One region of the Pantoea jilinensis genome, then DNA from elsewhere that is predicted to be linked to it. Evidence: predicted binding sites of a transcription regulator. Region 1 holds the regulator's gene; the other holds the start of a gene.

Evidence for each region. The regulator LexA, encoded in region 1, represses DNA repair genes until DNA is damaged. The targets are predictions, from matches to a motif close to TNCTGTATGTACATACAGNA.
Region 2: dinG (ATP-dependent DNA helicase DinG) is a predicted target of LexA. The motif match lies at 1,690-1,709, and genes of this name have one in related genera.

Annotation. Positions count from the first base shown of each region.
Region 1 is NZ_CP077746.1:3,781,276-3,789,225, forward strand. It holds gene pspG (envelope stress response protein PspG) at 1-55, opposite strand, end outside; gene dusA (tRNA dihydrouridine(20/20a) synthase DusA) at 236-1,228, opposite strand; gene KTJ90_RS17840 (conjugal transfer protein TraF) at 1,334-2,584, opposite strand; gene zur (zinc uptake transcriptional repressor Zur) at 3,035-3,556, shown strand; gene KTJ90_RS17850 (CsbD family protein) at 3,646-3,858, opposite strand; gene dinF (MATE family efflux transporter DinF) at 4,023-5,345, opposite strand; gene lexA (transcriptional repressor LexA) at 5,444-6,058, opposite strand; gene KTJ90_RS17865 (diacylglycerol kinase) at 6,164-6,532, opposite strand; gene plsB (glycerol-3-phosphate 1-O-acyltransferase PlsB) at 6,661-7,950, shown strand, end outside.
Region 2 is NZ_CP077746.1:2,821,319-2,829,268, forward strand. It holds gene dinG (ATP-dependent DNA helicase DinG) at 1-1,662, opposite strand, end outside; gene KTJ90_RS13315 (GNAT family N-acetyltransferase) at 1,786-2,304, opposite strand; gene KTJ90_RS13320 (XRE family transcriptional regulator) at 2,301-2,864, opposite strand; gene KTJ90_RS13325 (MerR family transcriptional regulator) at 3,013-3,747, shown strand; gene KTJ90_RS13330 (YohO family small membrane protein) at 3,836-3,943, shown strand; gene KTJ90_RS13335 (ABC transporter permease) at 3,924-4,655, opposite strand; gene KTJ90_RS13340 (ABC transporter ATP-binding protein) at 4,643-5,590, opposite strand; gene KTJ90_RS13345 (ABC transporter permease) at 5,583-6,758, opposite strand; gene osmF (glycine betaine ABC transporter substrate-binding protein OsmF) at 6,762-7,673, opposite strand.

The DNA.
Region 1 (7,950 bases):
AAACACCGGTCAGCAACAGCATCAGGAAAAACCCTAATACGAATAATATTTCCACGTCAGCGCTCCTTTTTTGAAATCGATTGTTATCGCTATTACAAGAAGCGTGCCAACCATTAATTCATTGATTTTTATATAATAAAAATCAAAAGCCGCATGACGCTTTGGCGAAAAAAACCATAAAGTGGCGTAAAAAAAACCAGCCCTGATGGCTGGTTTTTCAGGACGGGATTGCAGATCAGGCTTCCTGCGGGATCTTATCCGCTACCAGCGCCAGCGCGGCTTCCAGCACACGGACATCAGCACCCGGTTTGTGGGCGTTTTCACTCAGGTGGCGTCGCCATTGACGGGCGCCGGGAATGCCCTGGAACAGTCCCAGCATATGGCGCGTGACGTGCCCCAGATAGGTGCCCTTCGCCAGTTCCGCTTCAATGTAGGGGTACATGGCGCGCACCACGTCCACCGGGTTAGCCGCCGGATGCTGACGACCAAACAACGTCTGATCGACCTGCGCCAGAATGCCGGGGTTTTGATAGGCTTCACGTCCCATCATCACACCATCGAGGTGTTGCAGATGAGTCTTTGCCTCTTCCAGCGTTTTCACGCCGCCATTCAGCGCGATCGTCAGATGCGGAAAATCGCGTTTCAGCTGATAGACGCGTGGATAATCCAGCGGGGGAATTTCGCGGTTCTCTTTAGGGCTGAGGCCAGAGAGCCAGGCTTTGCGCGCATGAATGATAAATGTCTCGCACTCGCCGCGTCCCGCCACCGTGCCGATGAAATCAGTCAGGAATTCATAGCTATCCAGCTCATCAATCCCGATGCGGGTTTTCACCGTGACCGGAATGGAGACCACGTCGCGCATCGCTTTAATGGCATCCGCAACCAGATTCGCTTCGGCCATCAGGCAGGCACCGAAACGACCATTTTGTACGCGATCGGAGGGACAGCCGACATTGAGGTTCACTTCATCGTAGCCACGCTGCTCTGCCAGCTTCGCGCACTGCGCCAGCGCCGCCGGATCGCTTCCACCGAGCTGCAATGCGACCGGATGTTCCGCCTCACTGTAAGCCAGGTAATCCCCTTTGCCATGAATGATCGCGCCCGTGGTCACCATTTCGGTGTAGAGCAGCGTATCGCCGGTCAGCTGACGATGAAAATAGCGACAGTGACGATCGGTCCAGTCGAGCATAGGGGCAATAGAGAAGCGTTGCGAAGAGAAATTAGACATGAAGCGCAGGCAATCCGGTAATTAAAGATGATGGAATTCTGTGCAAGGATAACACAAGGTCGGGCGATAGTGCATCGCCCGACCCCGACAGCCTGAATAACGCGGTTAGAAGTTAAAGCCGAGCTGCATCATCGCGCCCCAGGTGTTGTTAGCACCCACTGAGCCAGCCAGATCCAGATGGACGGCTTTGTTAAACGGTGACACACCAAAACCTGCTGTGGCGACATTCTCGTCGTGAGAACGCATGTCCGCACGATAACCGCCACGCAGCTGCAGCCAGTCAAATACGCGGTATTCCGCGCCCACCGCCGCATACTGGCTGTTATCCTGGCTTTTGAAGCGTTTGGTTTCCGTCAGATCCACATCGCCCGTCACGGTAAACGGACCTTTATCCCAGGAGAGACCGGTGGTGACCAGCGGGCGAATCTGGTAGGTGTCGCGGTAACCATTGACCTCTCTGGTCTGCAGATCGCGTGAAACCAGGTTCTGTCCGGTCACGCCCAGCGTCCAGTTTTCAGCAAAGGTGGTCGCCAGACCGGCATCAACGTTAAAGCCGGTGTCGGTGCTGCGATACTTACTATTGTTAATGTCGTTCTTGTCGTAGTTGTAGATGCTGGCGGTATAGTTATAGAGCCAGGTTTTCTGCACTTTTGGCGTCACACCAACAGATACTGGCTGACCGGCGATGGTGAACTCATGCGCCACCGCGACACCGTAATCGGTGGTCAGTGCCGCCAGGCCATTGGCGCTGGAGCGCAGGTTATTTTGATCGCCAGGACGTGGGAACCGCGTACCGTCAGCAACACCGCGCAGATAGTCGATATCACCCTGTACGACATTGGCGCGGACGTGCGCGGTTCCGTAGGCTTTGGTGATAAAGGCGAAAGGCAGGGTCTCATTGGGGATGGTCACGGCCACGGCCGCACCCGCACTGCCATCCGCTTTGTTGCCACGCAAATCGCTGAGTTTGTTAGCGACATCGCCGGAGGCGGCGCGTAATTCAGGGTAGCCGCGGAAGAAATCCGCTGGCGTAAAGTTATTCAGCACTGTGCGGTAACGATCCACGGTGTCCGAAATATCATCGACTTTATCAAGCAGCTTATCTTTGTCAGTAACCTGAATACCCGCTGAAGGAACAATAATGCTGACGTTATCGTCGGGTTTAGCACGCGTCATCAATGCCGGGTTCGCCAGCACTGCGGAACCATAAAGAGAAGATGCTACGCCGGTGCCACCCATGGCGTCATTACGTGCATCGTACCAGGTCCCTGCCGCCATGGCGGAAGAAGAAAGGAAAAGCGCGGTCACTACAGCGGAGTACTTCAGCGCTGAACGTTGAGCGGATTTTTTCACCATTTGCCTGCCATCACCTGAGAAATTGTCATTGAAACATTCAACGACTGAATAGTTTGTTAGCCCTATTGTGAACCCTGGCTAACGCGTTATTGCTGTGAATTCAAAGGAAACAGTGTCTTAATTCAAAGGATTGGACGTTTTCCAATCAAAAAACCGTTGTAATAGTTCAGACTGCATCGGTGCATTTCAAACAATGCCAGACTTTTCTTAAGTCTTTCTGAACATTACTTCTTAACTCAGTGAGATGCAAAGCAAAATGCCAACAAATTCCGCTTCAGACGGTTGCAGAATGGATCTGAATTATCGTCATATTTGAGATAAAAAGCGGGCTGAATTCTAAATATGCTGCTTTATCAGGCGAATAATGCTGTTTTATCAGACAAAAACCAACCTCAGCACCGCGAAACTATGTGTGATAAAATAACATCACTTATCCAGCGGAGAATTTTCATGACCAACCTGACGTCGCAGCAAATTTTGATTCAGGCCGAAAAAATGTGCCTGCAGCGCGGTGTGCGTCTGACTTCGCAGCGTGCTGAGGTGTTGCGCCTGATGGCGGAACAGCCGGGCTCTATCAGCGCCTACGACCTGCTGGATCAACTTCGCGTCAGCGAACCACAGGCTAAGCCGCCCACGGTCTATCGGGCGCTGGACTTTCTGCTGGAACAGGGTTTCATTCATCGGGTGGAATCCAACAATAGCTACGTCATGTGTCACCACTTTGAAGCACCGGCACATACGTCAGTCATGCTGGTCTGTGACCGTTGTGCAGCCGTTACTGAGAAACAGGCACAGGGCGTAGAAAAGATTATCGCGACACTGGCGGGTGAAGCGCAGTTTGCATTACGCCACAGCGTGATTGAAGCACATGGTTTATGTGAAAGTTGTGCCGTCGTTGAAGCCTGCACGCACCATGAGAGTTGCGATCATAATCATCAGGATGAGGGTAAAAAGCGGGGAAAACGCGGCTGACGGGCACATCCTTGTGCGGTTCCGTCCCTGTACTGTTCCGGTGCAGGCGCGCCGGAAGGATTTTAGCGGGCTATCGGGTAATGCGCTGATTACCAGCGGTAATCTTTATTGGTGCCTTCCCAGTCTGCTACTTCGCGCTCTGCTTCATCTTTTGCATAGCCGTAGCGTTCCTGGATTTTACCGACCAGCTGATCGCGTTTACCTTCGATAACCTGCATATCATCGTCGGTCAGCTTGCCCCATTTCTCTTTCATTTTGCCTTTGAACTGCTTCCAGTTGCCGCTCGCTTCATCTTTGTTCATGGCAGACCTCCAATCCTCGGGTTAAATAATTATCTTGCTGCTTAACAAAATAACGATACAAAGCGCGGGTTAACTTCGCTTGTTAGAGTTAATTGTAGTAGCCAATTTCAAAAATGCAGAATAATACAGAATAATCCGTATCCTCCCGAGTCAGCGCTGCTGGATCACGCCTCAAACCAGCTGTTCTGACGCCAGTGCTTACGCCAGATGAGCCACAGTGACAGGCCGCGCAGCGCCAGGAATACCGTCACCGCCAGCCAGAGACCGTGGTTGCCCAGCAACGGTACGCTGAGCAGCGTCAGAAAGTAGCCAGCCGCCGCCACGACCATGCTGTTACGCATCTCGCGTCCACGTGTCGCCCCGATGAACATTCCATCAAGCAGATAACACCAGACGCCGATCAGCGGCATGATTATCTGCCAGACCAGATAGCGGTCAGCTGTCTGCTGCAGTGACTCAAGCGAGGTCAGCAGGGTAACAATCTGCGGGCCAAAAATGGCATAAACCAGCGAGAAGAAGAGCGCGACTACCACCGCCTGCCGACAGGCTGAGTGCCAGACGTGCTGCAATTTACTGCCATCTTTTGCGCCATGCGCTTCGCCGGCAAAAGCTTCAACCGCGTAGGCAAAACCATCCAGCGCGTAGGCAGTAAAGGTAATGAACATCAGTAATACCGCGTTAACCGCCACCACGTCCGGACCCAGCCGCGCACCCAGCACGGTCAGCGAGGCGAAACAGAGCTGCAGCATCAGAGAGCGCAACATGATATCCCGGTTCAGTCGCAGCAGTCGGCCGCTGTCACCGCGCCAGCTCTGCTTCAGCAGATTAAACGTAATACCGCGCAGCTTTAACACCCGCCAGACCATGATGCCGCCGACGCCCAGCGTGATGTACTCCGCCAGCGCCGTGGCGGTTGCTGCTCCCGCGACACCCCAGTGCAGCCCCATCACCAGCCAGAGATCGAGCACGATGTTCACCAGATTGCCCACTATCAGCAGGATTACCGGCGCCCGCGCATACTGAACGCCCAACAGCCAGCCCAGGATGACCAGGTTTGCCAGCGTGGCAGGTGCACTGAGCCAGCGAATCTGAATAAACAGCGCCGCCTGTTCCAGTACATCAGGATTGCCACCTACCAGATGGGTCGCCAGCTGAATAATCGGATAACGCAATGCGATGAACAGCACGCCGGCCAGCAGCGCAATGATCAGCGGCTGCGTCAGCGCGCGTGCCAGAGCGGTTTTATCGCCCGCACCAAACGCCTGCGCCGTCAGGCCAGTGGTACTCATTCGAAGGAAAAGCAGCAGCATAAAGAGGAAGCTGGTCACTGTGGTCCCGACCGCAACCCCGCCAAGATAGACAGGGCTGTCGAGATGACCAATAACTGCAGTATCGACCACGCCCAGTAAGGGAACGGTGATATTTGAAAGGATCATCGGCAGCGCAAGCCGCCAGAGATTTTTATCCGTTGCCGTGATAAAGCGCATTCGCCGTTCCGTGCTCAGTGTCGCTGCAGCAAAGCAGGCAACAAAATTAGGGCAGACAGAATAGCATCAGAAAAGGCGAATGCACGCAGGCCTCAGAATCAAAGCCACTCGCCGTTACGCACCACGCCAACCGCAAGACCTTCAATGGTCAGTGACTGCGCACGGGTGTCGACCACGATAGGGTCAAAATCGCTGTTTTCAGGCAGAAGATGCACGATAGCACCCTGCTTTTTCCAGCGTTTAACGGTGACTTCATCATCAATGCGTGCCACGACAACCTGACCGTTGCGCACATCCTGGGTTTTATGTACCGCGAGCAGGTCGCCGTCCATAATCCCGATATCTTTCATCGACATTCCGCTGACGCGCAGCAGGAAGTCGGCAGAAGGCTTGAACAGGCCCGGATCCACTTTGTAGTGGGTTTCGATATGTTCCTGCGCCATGATCGGCTCACCGGCAGCAACCCGGCCTATCAGCGGTAGTCCTTCTGAAACTTCTTCTTCCATTAACAGACGAATGCCGCGTGATGCACCCGAAACGATCTCAATAACGCCTTTACGCGCCAGCGCTTTCAGATGCTCTTCAGCCGCATTTGGCGAACGGAAGCCCAGTTGCGCGGCGATCTCTGCACGCGTAGGCGGCATGCCCGTTGAAGATATATGGTCGCGAATCAGGTCATAGACCTGCTGCTGCCTGCTGGTTAATGCTTTCATCCCGCCCCCTGGTTGTTTATACAGTCGCTGTGAGTATATACAGGTATTGGCGAAATGGAAACCGATTGTCAGGGAAAACGCGCCCTCAGGCGCGTTATGGAAGGCTTATCGCAAATGTGTCCAGAGCAGCGCGACCCAGACAAACAGGGCCAGTAAGATGCTGATCAGCACCGCCGCCGAGCCCATGTCTTTGGCCCGGCCTGCCAGGGGATGATGTTCCTGACCAATCCGGTCAACCACCGCTTCAATGGCGCTATTGAGGATTTCGACAATGACGACCAGCACCACGGCGCCAATCATGAGGATGCGGGCGATCACATCGACATCCAGCCAGCACGCGATAATAATAGCGGCCAGCGCAGCCAGTGTTTCCTGCCGAAAGGCGGCTTCATGCTGCCAGGCGGCACGCAGTCCCTGCCAGGAGTAACCTGCGGCTTTTACTATTCTGATAAGTCCGGTGGCATTATTTGCCATGATGTGGGAACCCTTTCATTCAATTGACGTCAATGTCTGGGCTGCGTGCAATTGGCACCACCACAGATCTTCGCTGCGCTTTCTGGTATGCTTGCGGCGCTTTGCTAACAAGAGGCTTCATGTTGTCTATGTCAGGTTGGCGTAAACTCTATTACAAATTACTTAATTTACCACTCTCCTTTTTGGTAAAAAGTAAGGCCATTCCGGCCGATCCCGTGTCTGAACATGGTCTGGATCCGACCCGACCTATTATGTATGTTTTGCCTTACGATTCGAAGGCTGACTTACTGACTTTACGCGCACAGTGTCTGCGGCATCATCTGCCCGATCCGCTGATTCCGCTGGAGATTGATGGTTCGCTGCTGCCGCGCCACGTGTTTATTCATAATGGCCCACGCGTATTTCCCTATTTTGTGCCCAGCGTTGAATCGGTAAAAATCTTTCACGATTACCTCGACCTGCATCGCAATAATCCTGAGCTGGATATTCAGATGCTGCCGGTCACCGTGATGTTTGGTCGTGCGCCAGGACGTGAAGTCCAGGGCGAAGCGACGCCGCATCTGCGTGTGCTTAATGGGGTGCAGAAATTCTTTGCGGTCATCTGGCACGGACGTGACAGTTTTGTCCGCTTCTCGCCGACCGTCTCGCTGCGCCGCATGGCAACGGAACACGGTACGGACAAGTCGATTGCCCAGAAACTGGCTCGCGTGGCACGCATCCATTTTGCCCGTCAGCGACTGGCGGCGATCGGCCCGCGTTTACCGGCGCGTCAGGATCTGTTTAATCGTCTGCTGCAATCCAAAGCGATTGAAAAAGCCGTCGAAGATGAAGCGCGCAGCAAAAAAATCTCCCATGAGAAAGCCCAGCAGAATGCTGTTGAGATGATGGAAGAGATCGCTGCTAACTTCTCCTATGAAGCCATTCGCGTCACCGACCGTGTGATGGGCTGGCTCTGGAGTCGTCTCTATCAGGGCATCAACGTCAATGGCGGTGAAAAAGTTCGCCAGCTGGCGCAGGATGGCCACGAGATTGTCTATGTACCCTGCCATCGCAGCCATATGGATTATCTGCTGCTCTCCTATGTGCTCTATCATCAGGGGCTGGTGCCGCCGCACATTGCCGCGGGTATCAATCTCAACTTCTGGCCAGCCGGACCGATTTTCCGTCGTCTGGGCGCCTTCTTTATTCGTCGTACCTTTAAAGGCAATAAGCTTTACGCCACGGTATTCCGCGAATATCTCGGCGAGCTGTTCACCCGCGGCTATTCAGTTGAATACTTTGTCGAAGGAGGCCGTTCACGTACCGGTCGCCTGCTGGACCCGAAAACCGGCACCTTAGCCATGACCTTACAGGCGATGCTGCGCGGCGGAAATCGCCCCATCACGCTGGTGCCGATCTACATCGGTTATGAGCACGTG
Region 2 (7,950 bases), 960 kb from region 1:
ACAGGCGACAAACTGCTGCATGGCCCGGTTGCTGGCAAACAGCACCAGCACGCCTTTATGCTTTTTCTCCGCCATCTGCTGACGGAAGAAACCGGCCATCTCCGCAATGTGCTCCGCTTCGTGCGTCATCAGCGGCTCGAAGCGCATCTGCGGGATCACCAGCCTGCCCTGCTCTACATGGTTAAACGGCGAGTCCAGCGCCACAAAACGATCGCCTGCTTTTTCGCTGAGTCCCGACATCTCCTGCAGGCGGTTGAAACTGTTGAGCGATCGCAGTGTGGCAGAGGTGACCACCACATGTGGGATTTTGCGCCACAGCAGCTTTTCCAGCTGATCGCTGACGCGAATACCGGCGCAGTGAAACAGCAGATGCGCCTGACCTTCGCGCAGCTCGCGGGTGATCCATTTCGATACCGGTGCGCCAGACGCTTTTTCCATCGCCGCCAGCCGCCACAATTTGCTCACCGACTCGAACCAGCCAAACTGACGATTGAGCTGCAGCAGATTGCGATGCAATCGCACCACGTCCACCTTGCCAGTCTGCTCACTGAGTGCATTGATCAGGCCTTCGCTCAAACCGCGCAGCGCGTCGCTGAGTTTGAACAGCCGGGCACAGAGATCCAGCAGCTCCTGCGGAAGCGCACCCAGCACAAAGCGAAATTCGCCCGGCTGGTTATGCGGTGGCAGCAGCGGATTCAGCGCCTGCGCGGTCACGGTCAGCAGTTCGCGCAGCTCATCACAGTGTGCTTTCAGCCGCTCAGGGTTAGCCAGCGGCGGCGGCGATTTTGGCCGCATCTGCGTCATGATGCTGTCAACCAGCTTGATAAACAGGTCAAGTTGCAGGCTGCTCCAGCCCGGCGTAATGTCGGCGCTCATCTCCAGCGCATCGCGGGCTACGTCGGGCAAATGGTGCCCTTCATCTAACACCAGCATCAGGTTTTTAGCCGGTGGCAGCACCGACTCATTCTCCATCGCCGCCATCACCAGCGCATGATTCGCCACCACCACATCCACCTGCTCGATTTCGCGTCGCGCCACAAAGAACGGGCATTCACGATACCAGTGGCAGTGCGCGCCCAGGCAGCTTGCTTTATCGGTAGAAAGGCGCTGCCACAGGCTGTCGCTGACGTTCTCTTCGCTGTGATCGCGCAGGCCATCCCACTGATAGCGGTCCAGGGATTTTTGTAAGCGGCCACACTGCGTCTTTTCCTCTTTGGTGCTGCTGACCGCATCATCGTCCAGATAGAGCAGCAGATCGCCCTGCTGATCGGCGTCGGCTGCCATCGCCGCCAGATTGCGCGGACAGACATAGCGCCCGCGGCCAAAAGCAGCGGTAAAGGTGAGGTCGGGGATGATTTTCTTCAACAGCGGCAGATCTTTGGTGAAGATCTGATCCTGCAACGCCACATTGGCGGTGCTGATGACCAGTTGCTTTTCCTGGGCGCGGCTGGCCGCAATGCCTGGGATCAGATAAGAAAGAGTTTTACCCACGCCGGTCGGCGCTTCTACCGCCAGATGGCGCGAATCGTCACCGGCCAGGCATTTTGCCACTTCGGCAATCATCTGGCGCTGCGGCGCGCGCGGGATGAAATCAGGCACCTGCTCCTGAAGCGCTTTATACCATTGCGCTATCTGGCTTTTTACTGCGGCTGTCAGGGCCATGATTTGCGTTACCACACTGAAAATATGGCCTGTATTTTTACACAGTATCCCGGCGGCGTCAGCTTTCACGCCGAATTTTTCGTGCGCTGTCGTAAATTTCAGTGCGTGCCCGGCGGCGGTGATTTACGCCAGCACTTTGTACATTACGGTGGTGGCGTCCAGCACGCCTGCGGTGGATTCCGCATAAAACGGGATCGATCCCGCTACCTGCCAGCCCAGCGAGCGATAGAGATCGCTGGCGACATCGCCGCTGCGCGTATCCAGCACCAGCAGGGTTTTGACGCGCTCGCGCGCCCGCTGCTCGGCGCGCTGCATCAGTTCACGGGCGATGCCCTGTCGGCGTGCCTGCGGATGCACCAGCAGTTTGCTGATCTCCGCCCGGTGTCGGCCGTTTGGCATGCCGCTGCTATTGATCATCACCGTCGCCACAATGCGACCCTGTTGACGCGCCACGATTAACTCGCTGTCGCCGCCTGTGATGCTGATGATTCGCTGCTGCCAGAATCGCGTCATCAACTCACTGTCTTCAGCATCAATAAACCCGACGCTGGCCCCATCTGCCACACAGCCCTGTAAAACACGGGTCAGTTCGGCCAGATTCTGTTGCGCCTGGGTGGCGCTGAGGGTTACGTACTCAATCATGGTTTCGCCACCACCAGTAGATAGCGCGCGCCGTCGGTCAGGTGCGCCTCAAAAGCGGATTTTCCTGTCAGATGAAAACGTAAACAGTCACCTGGCTGCAACGTCCACGCCTGAGATCCCATCGTGACGGTGAGACCGCCCTCACGCAGCCAGATATGCTGCTCCAGTCCCTGGATGGGTGGTGCATCGTAATCGATACGCGCCCCAGGCCGTAACCTGCCCTCAACCAGTTCGCATCTGAAATGAAGTGCAGGAGGGGATATATTGCGGCGAATAAATCCGCTGGCCTCATCCTGCCACACCGGCTGATGCTGGCTGGTGACCAGCAAACTGGACTCCTCCTCCACCTCACTCAGCAGGCGTGACATCGTTAATCCGTAGGCGACACACAGACGGTTAAGCAGTGCAGCCGTAGGGCTGGTCTCGCCTCGCTCAATGCGCGATAATGTCGCACGACTGATGCCCGTGGCCACCGCAAGTTCATCCAGCGACCAGCCGCGTTGCAGGCGTAACTCTGACAGCCTCACAGCCAGTCGTTGCTCAGTATTCAGCTCAGACATTACTTTTCTCACTTATGGGAAACACTCTCTCAAATGAGATATAGCTGAAAAGGGCCGTATCAGTCAAGTTGTACATTGAGAAATGTATTGTACAACTTAGTTTGCTTCGTTATGGTAATTACACTCAGACCAATCGAAAGAGGAATTTATGACCTTATACAGTATCGGTGACGTCGCCGAGCGCTGTGGCATAAACCCAGTTACCCTGCGCGCCTGGCAGCGTCGTTATGGCTTACTGAAGCCGCAACGTACCGAAGGCGGACATCGTCAGTTTGATGAAGAGGATGTGCAGCGTATTGAAGAGATCATGCGCTGGATTGAAAGCGGCGTGCCGGTCGGTAAAGTAAAGGCATTGCTGGAAGGTGGCGATGTTGATGCACACGATGGCTGGACCACACTGCAGGATGAGCTAATCAGCGTATTACGTCATGTCAGACCCGCTAAACTGCGTAACAAAATTGCTGCGATTGGTCGCGAACATCCGATTGATGCGCTAATTGATCACGTTTTCATGCCTGTACGCCAGAAACTGAGTCTGGACCAGAATACTGCCCGAACCATGTGCAGCCTGCTGGATGGTTTGCTGATCGACTATGTCGCTTTCTGTCTGACCGGCAGCCGCAAAAAATCGGGAAAAGATGCGCTGATCATTGGCTGGGGTACCGACGATCGTACCCGTATCTGGCTGGAAGGCTGGCGTCTTTCACAGCATGGCTGGCGGATTGATGTGCTGGCTGAACCGCTTGATGTCCCGCGTCCTGAACTTTTTCCTGGCATGAATATGTTTGTATTTACCGGTAAAAAATTAACCCGTCGCCAGCAGGAACAGCTGTCACACTGGCAGGAACAGGGCTATGCCGTGCGGTTACATGAACCCGGCTGATAACAAAAAACGCACGCCGGGCGCTTTGCCTGCTGCCTTGCGCGCGCTATTATCCCCGCCTCACTGTTAACAAGTTCAGGTTTCCGTCATGAATGTCAAAAAAGCCTTTTTCGCCACGCTGTTTTTAATTATGGCGGTTGGCGGCACCAGCGGTCTCATGCTGGTGGGATACTCTCTCATCGTTCACTCACGCTAAGCCGACGTTGCAGGCGCTCAAAGAGGCGGTCGCTCACTATCGCCAGCAGCGCCACCAGTAGCGCTCCCTGAATCACGTAGGCGGTATTAAAGCCGCTTAGGCCGATAATCACTGGCGACCCGAGACTCTTTGCCCCGACCGTTGAGGCGATGGCCGCGGTACCGATGTTGATGATCACCGAGGTGCGTATCCCGGCAATGATCACCGGCGCAGCCAGCGCCAGCTCAATCTGCCACAGCCGCTGCCAGTTGCTCATGCCTACGCCAATAGCGATCTCCCGGATGCTGGACGGTACGCTATCAATGCCCGCCAGGGTTCCCTGTAAAATCGGCAGTAAACCGTAGAGCAGCAGTGCCACCACGGCAGGCCAGGCACCAAAGCCCATCACCGGCACCGCAATGGCCAGCACGGCTACCGGCGGAATAGTCTGGCCCGCTGCCACGATAGTTTCTATCAGCGGCCGGAACGCACGCCCTGCCCGCCGGGTTACCAGCACGCCACTGCCAATGCCGATGACGATCGCCAGCAGGCTGGCGGTGATCACCAGAAACAGATGCGCCAGCGTCAACTGCCAGAAACTCTCCTGTTGATAGAGTGGCCGGGCCAGTTCCGGAAACCAGAGATGAAACAGCGGCCCACTCAAAGGCATTAGCGTCAGCAGCGCGCCATAGAGCAGTACCAGACACAACAGCGGATCCCTTAGCCTGCGCATGTTAATGCCTCGCGCTGTCGCAGAAGGTCGCCAAAGTAGAGCACGCCCAGCGGCTGCTCCTGATCGTCAATGACCGGGAGTCTGTCTGTGCCCCGTGCAATAAACTGCGACAGGGCGTCGCGCAGCGTCAGCCCTGCAGCAATCGGTTCACCCGCCAGCCACTCGCCGCGTCGCACGGCATTACCCACCTGCTCCAGCGACAAGAGCCGTACGCCCATTTCGCTGCGGCCAAAGAAGTCGCGCACAAAATCATTTTTCGGCTGGGTCAGCAACTCAACCGGCCTGCCCTGCTGAACAATCTCACCGTTATCCATTAGCACGATGCGGTCCGCCAGCGTCAGTGCTTCGTCGATATCATGCGTCACCAGCACGATGGTTCGCCCCGACAGGCGATGAATACGCAGCATCTCCTGTTGCAGCACGCCGCGCGTCACCGGATCAAGCGCACCAAACGGCTCATCCATCAGCAGGACCTCCGGATCAGCCGCCAGCGCACGCGCCACGCCGACACGTTGCTGCTGACCGCCTGAGAGCTGATGCGGATAACGATTCAGCAGGTGCTCGTCGAGATTGAGCAGCGCCAGCAGCGTCGTGATGCGTTCGTTGATCTTTGCTCTGGACCAGCCCAGCAGCACCGGCACCGTGGCAATATTCTTTCGCACCGTCCAGTGTGGAAACAGCCCTATCGACTGAATGGCATAGCCCATGCGTTGCCTGAGCGAGCGGGCATCGAGCTGGCGAATCGACTCACCGGCAAAGCGGATTTCACCACTGTCATACTCCACCAGCCGGTTAATCATCTTCAGGGTTGTCGATTTGCCGGAGCCGGAAGTGCCGAGCAGTACACAGAACTCCCCTTTTGCCACCTGCAGCGACAGATCTTTCACCGCCGCCTTGCCGTTAAACGCGCGGCAAACGCTATCAAACTCAATCATCTTCTCTCTCCAGCAGTGAGATCAGCAGGCGGAACAGCGCATCGATGACGACCGCCAGCGCAATCACCGGGATAACCCCAAGCAGTACCAAATCAAGCGCGCTGCTTAACAGCCCCTGGAAAATAATCGCGCCAAAGCCGCCCGCGCCAATCAATGCCGCAACCACCGCCATGCCCAGCGTCTGCACCACAACGACCCGCAGGCCCGCCAGCCAGACCGGTAGCGCCAGCGGTACATCCACCGCGACAAACTGCTGCCAGCCACTCATGCCCGTGCCGCGCGCGCTTTCGCGCACCTCCTGCGGCACCTGTTGCAAGCCCACCACCACGCTGCGCACCAGCGGCAAGAGGGCGTAGAGCACCAGCGCGATCAAGGCTGGAGCCATGCCGATGCCGCTAATGCCCCAGTCACTGAGCCACGGAAAATGCTGCGCCAGTCCGGCCAGTGGCGCAATCAGCAGACCAAACAGCGCCACTGACGGCACTGTCTGAATAACATTAAGGACGCCAAACACACTGCCTTGCCAGTCAGGCCGCCGGAAAAGCGTGACGCCCAGCGGCAGTGCAAATATTAAGGCTGGCAGTACTGTACCCACCAGCAGAGTGAGATGACGGCTCAGTGCCGCATCAAACACCGCGTGACGGTTGGCATACTCTTTCAGCAGGGAGAGATCGCTGAGCTGGCCGCTGAACAGCAGCAACAGCGGCAACAGCCAGACCTGCAGATTGAGCAGCATCTGAGCGAGCCGATGGGAAGTGAGTTGACGCACCTGATCGGTAATCAGCAGCAGAATGAGTGCACCGCTGCACCATAAGCCACTGGCAAAGCTGGTTCGCGCCAGACGGCTGCCCTGCTGACTGAGTAGTGTCGCCTGATGACCGCTGAGCCAGAGCATGGCGGCCAGCAGCAGCTCTGCCGCCAGCAGCGCCAGAATCAGCGTAGTACGCCCAGGCAGACGCCACAGCAGCAACCACAGAATCATCAGCGGCAGCAGTAACAGCCCGGCGCTGCTGACCTGCCAGCTCATCAGCGGTTCACCCGCCACCAGCCGGTTAGGAGCGAAGTTAAGAAACGGCAAGGTCACCAGCGCCAGACTCAACAGCGTCAGCAGCAACAATGCTACCGGCTGCTGAGCCGGGCGGCGTATCGCGTCCCGCGCTATCAGCATCGGTTACAGCAGCTTTTTCTGCTGCAGCCACTCAGTCGCTACGCTGCTCGCATCCTGACCGTCGACCGCGATTTTCGCATTGAGCTGTTGCAGCGTCTTCTCATCAAGCGCGCTGAAGACCGGCTTCAGCCAGTCGGCAATCTGTGGGTAGGCTTTCAGCACCGATTCGCGGATCACCGGCGTCGGCGCATAGATCGGCTGTACGCCTTTAGGATCGCTGAGCGTCTGCAGGCCCAGTGCCGCCACCGGACCGTCGGTGCCATAGGCCATCGCCGCGTTCACGCCCGACGTCTGCTGTGCTGCCGCGCTGATGGTGACAGCGGTATCGCCACCCGCCAGAGACAACAGCTGATCCTGCTTAAGGTCGAAGCCATAAGCTTTTTCAAAGGCCGGTAAGGCATCGCTGCGTTCGATAAATTCGGCTGAGGCCGCCAGTTTGAAGGTGCCTCCTTTTTTCAGGAAAGCGCTGAGATCGGCCAGCGAGGTAAGCTGGTTCTTCTCCGCCAGGTCCTTACGCACGGCGATGGTCCAGGTGTTGTTGGCCGGAGCCGGTGTCAGCCACACCAGATGGTTTTTCTCCGCATCCAGTTTCTTCACCTTTTCGTAGCCTGCGCCGGCATTTTTCCAGGCACTGTCTTTTTCATCGTTAAAGAAGAATGCGCCGTTGCCGGTGTATTCCGGGTAGATGTCGAGTTCGCCCGCCGTAATGGCGCCACGGACGACCTGGGTCGTGCCGAGCTGGATTTTATTGACAGTTTTTACCCCATGCTTTTCCAGCACCTGAAGAATCACATTGCCCAGCAGCGATCCTTCGGTATCAATTTTTGAGCCGACCCGCACAGGATCGGCCGCGTGTGCCATCCCCATGCTAAGCAGCAACGCGCTGACGCCCATCCAACCCCGAACTCTGACCATGGCCTTTTCCTTATCGCATTTTCGCGTGTTGTTTTTGTGTTTCATGAGTGCGTGATGACTTACAAGGCGTCATGCGCCTGAGGGTGCAGGCTGCTCTCCTGCCGCTGAGAGTGTTGCTGGCAAGGCGTGCAGCGATAAATTATCTGCTTTAAAAGCGTAGCCTGGCATAGCGGTGATGCAGCTGACTTTATCGAAAATTAATAACGATTTGGGATTATAATATTATTTTATATAACTGAAATGAATTTACGTCTGGGCGTCTAAACGGCTACTCTCG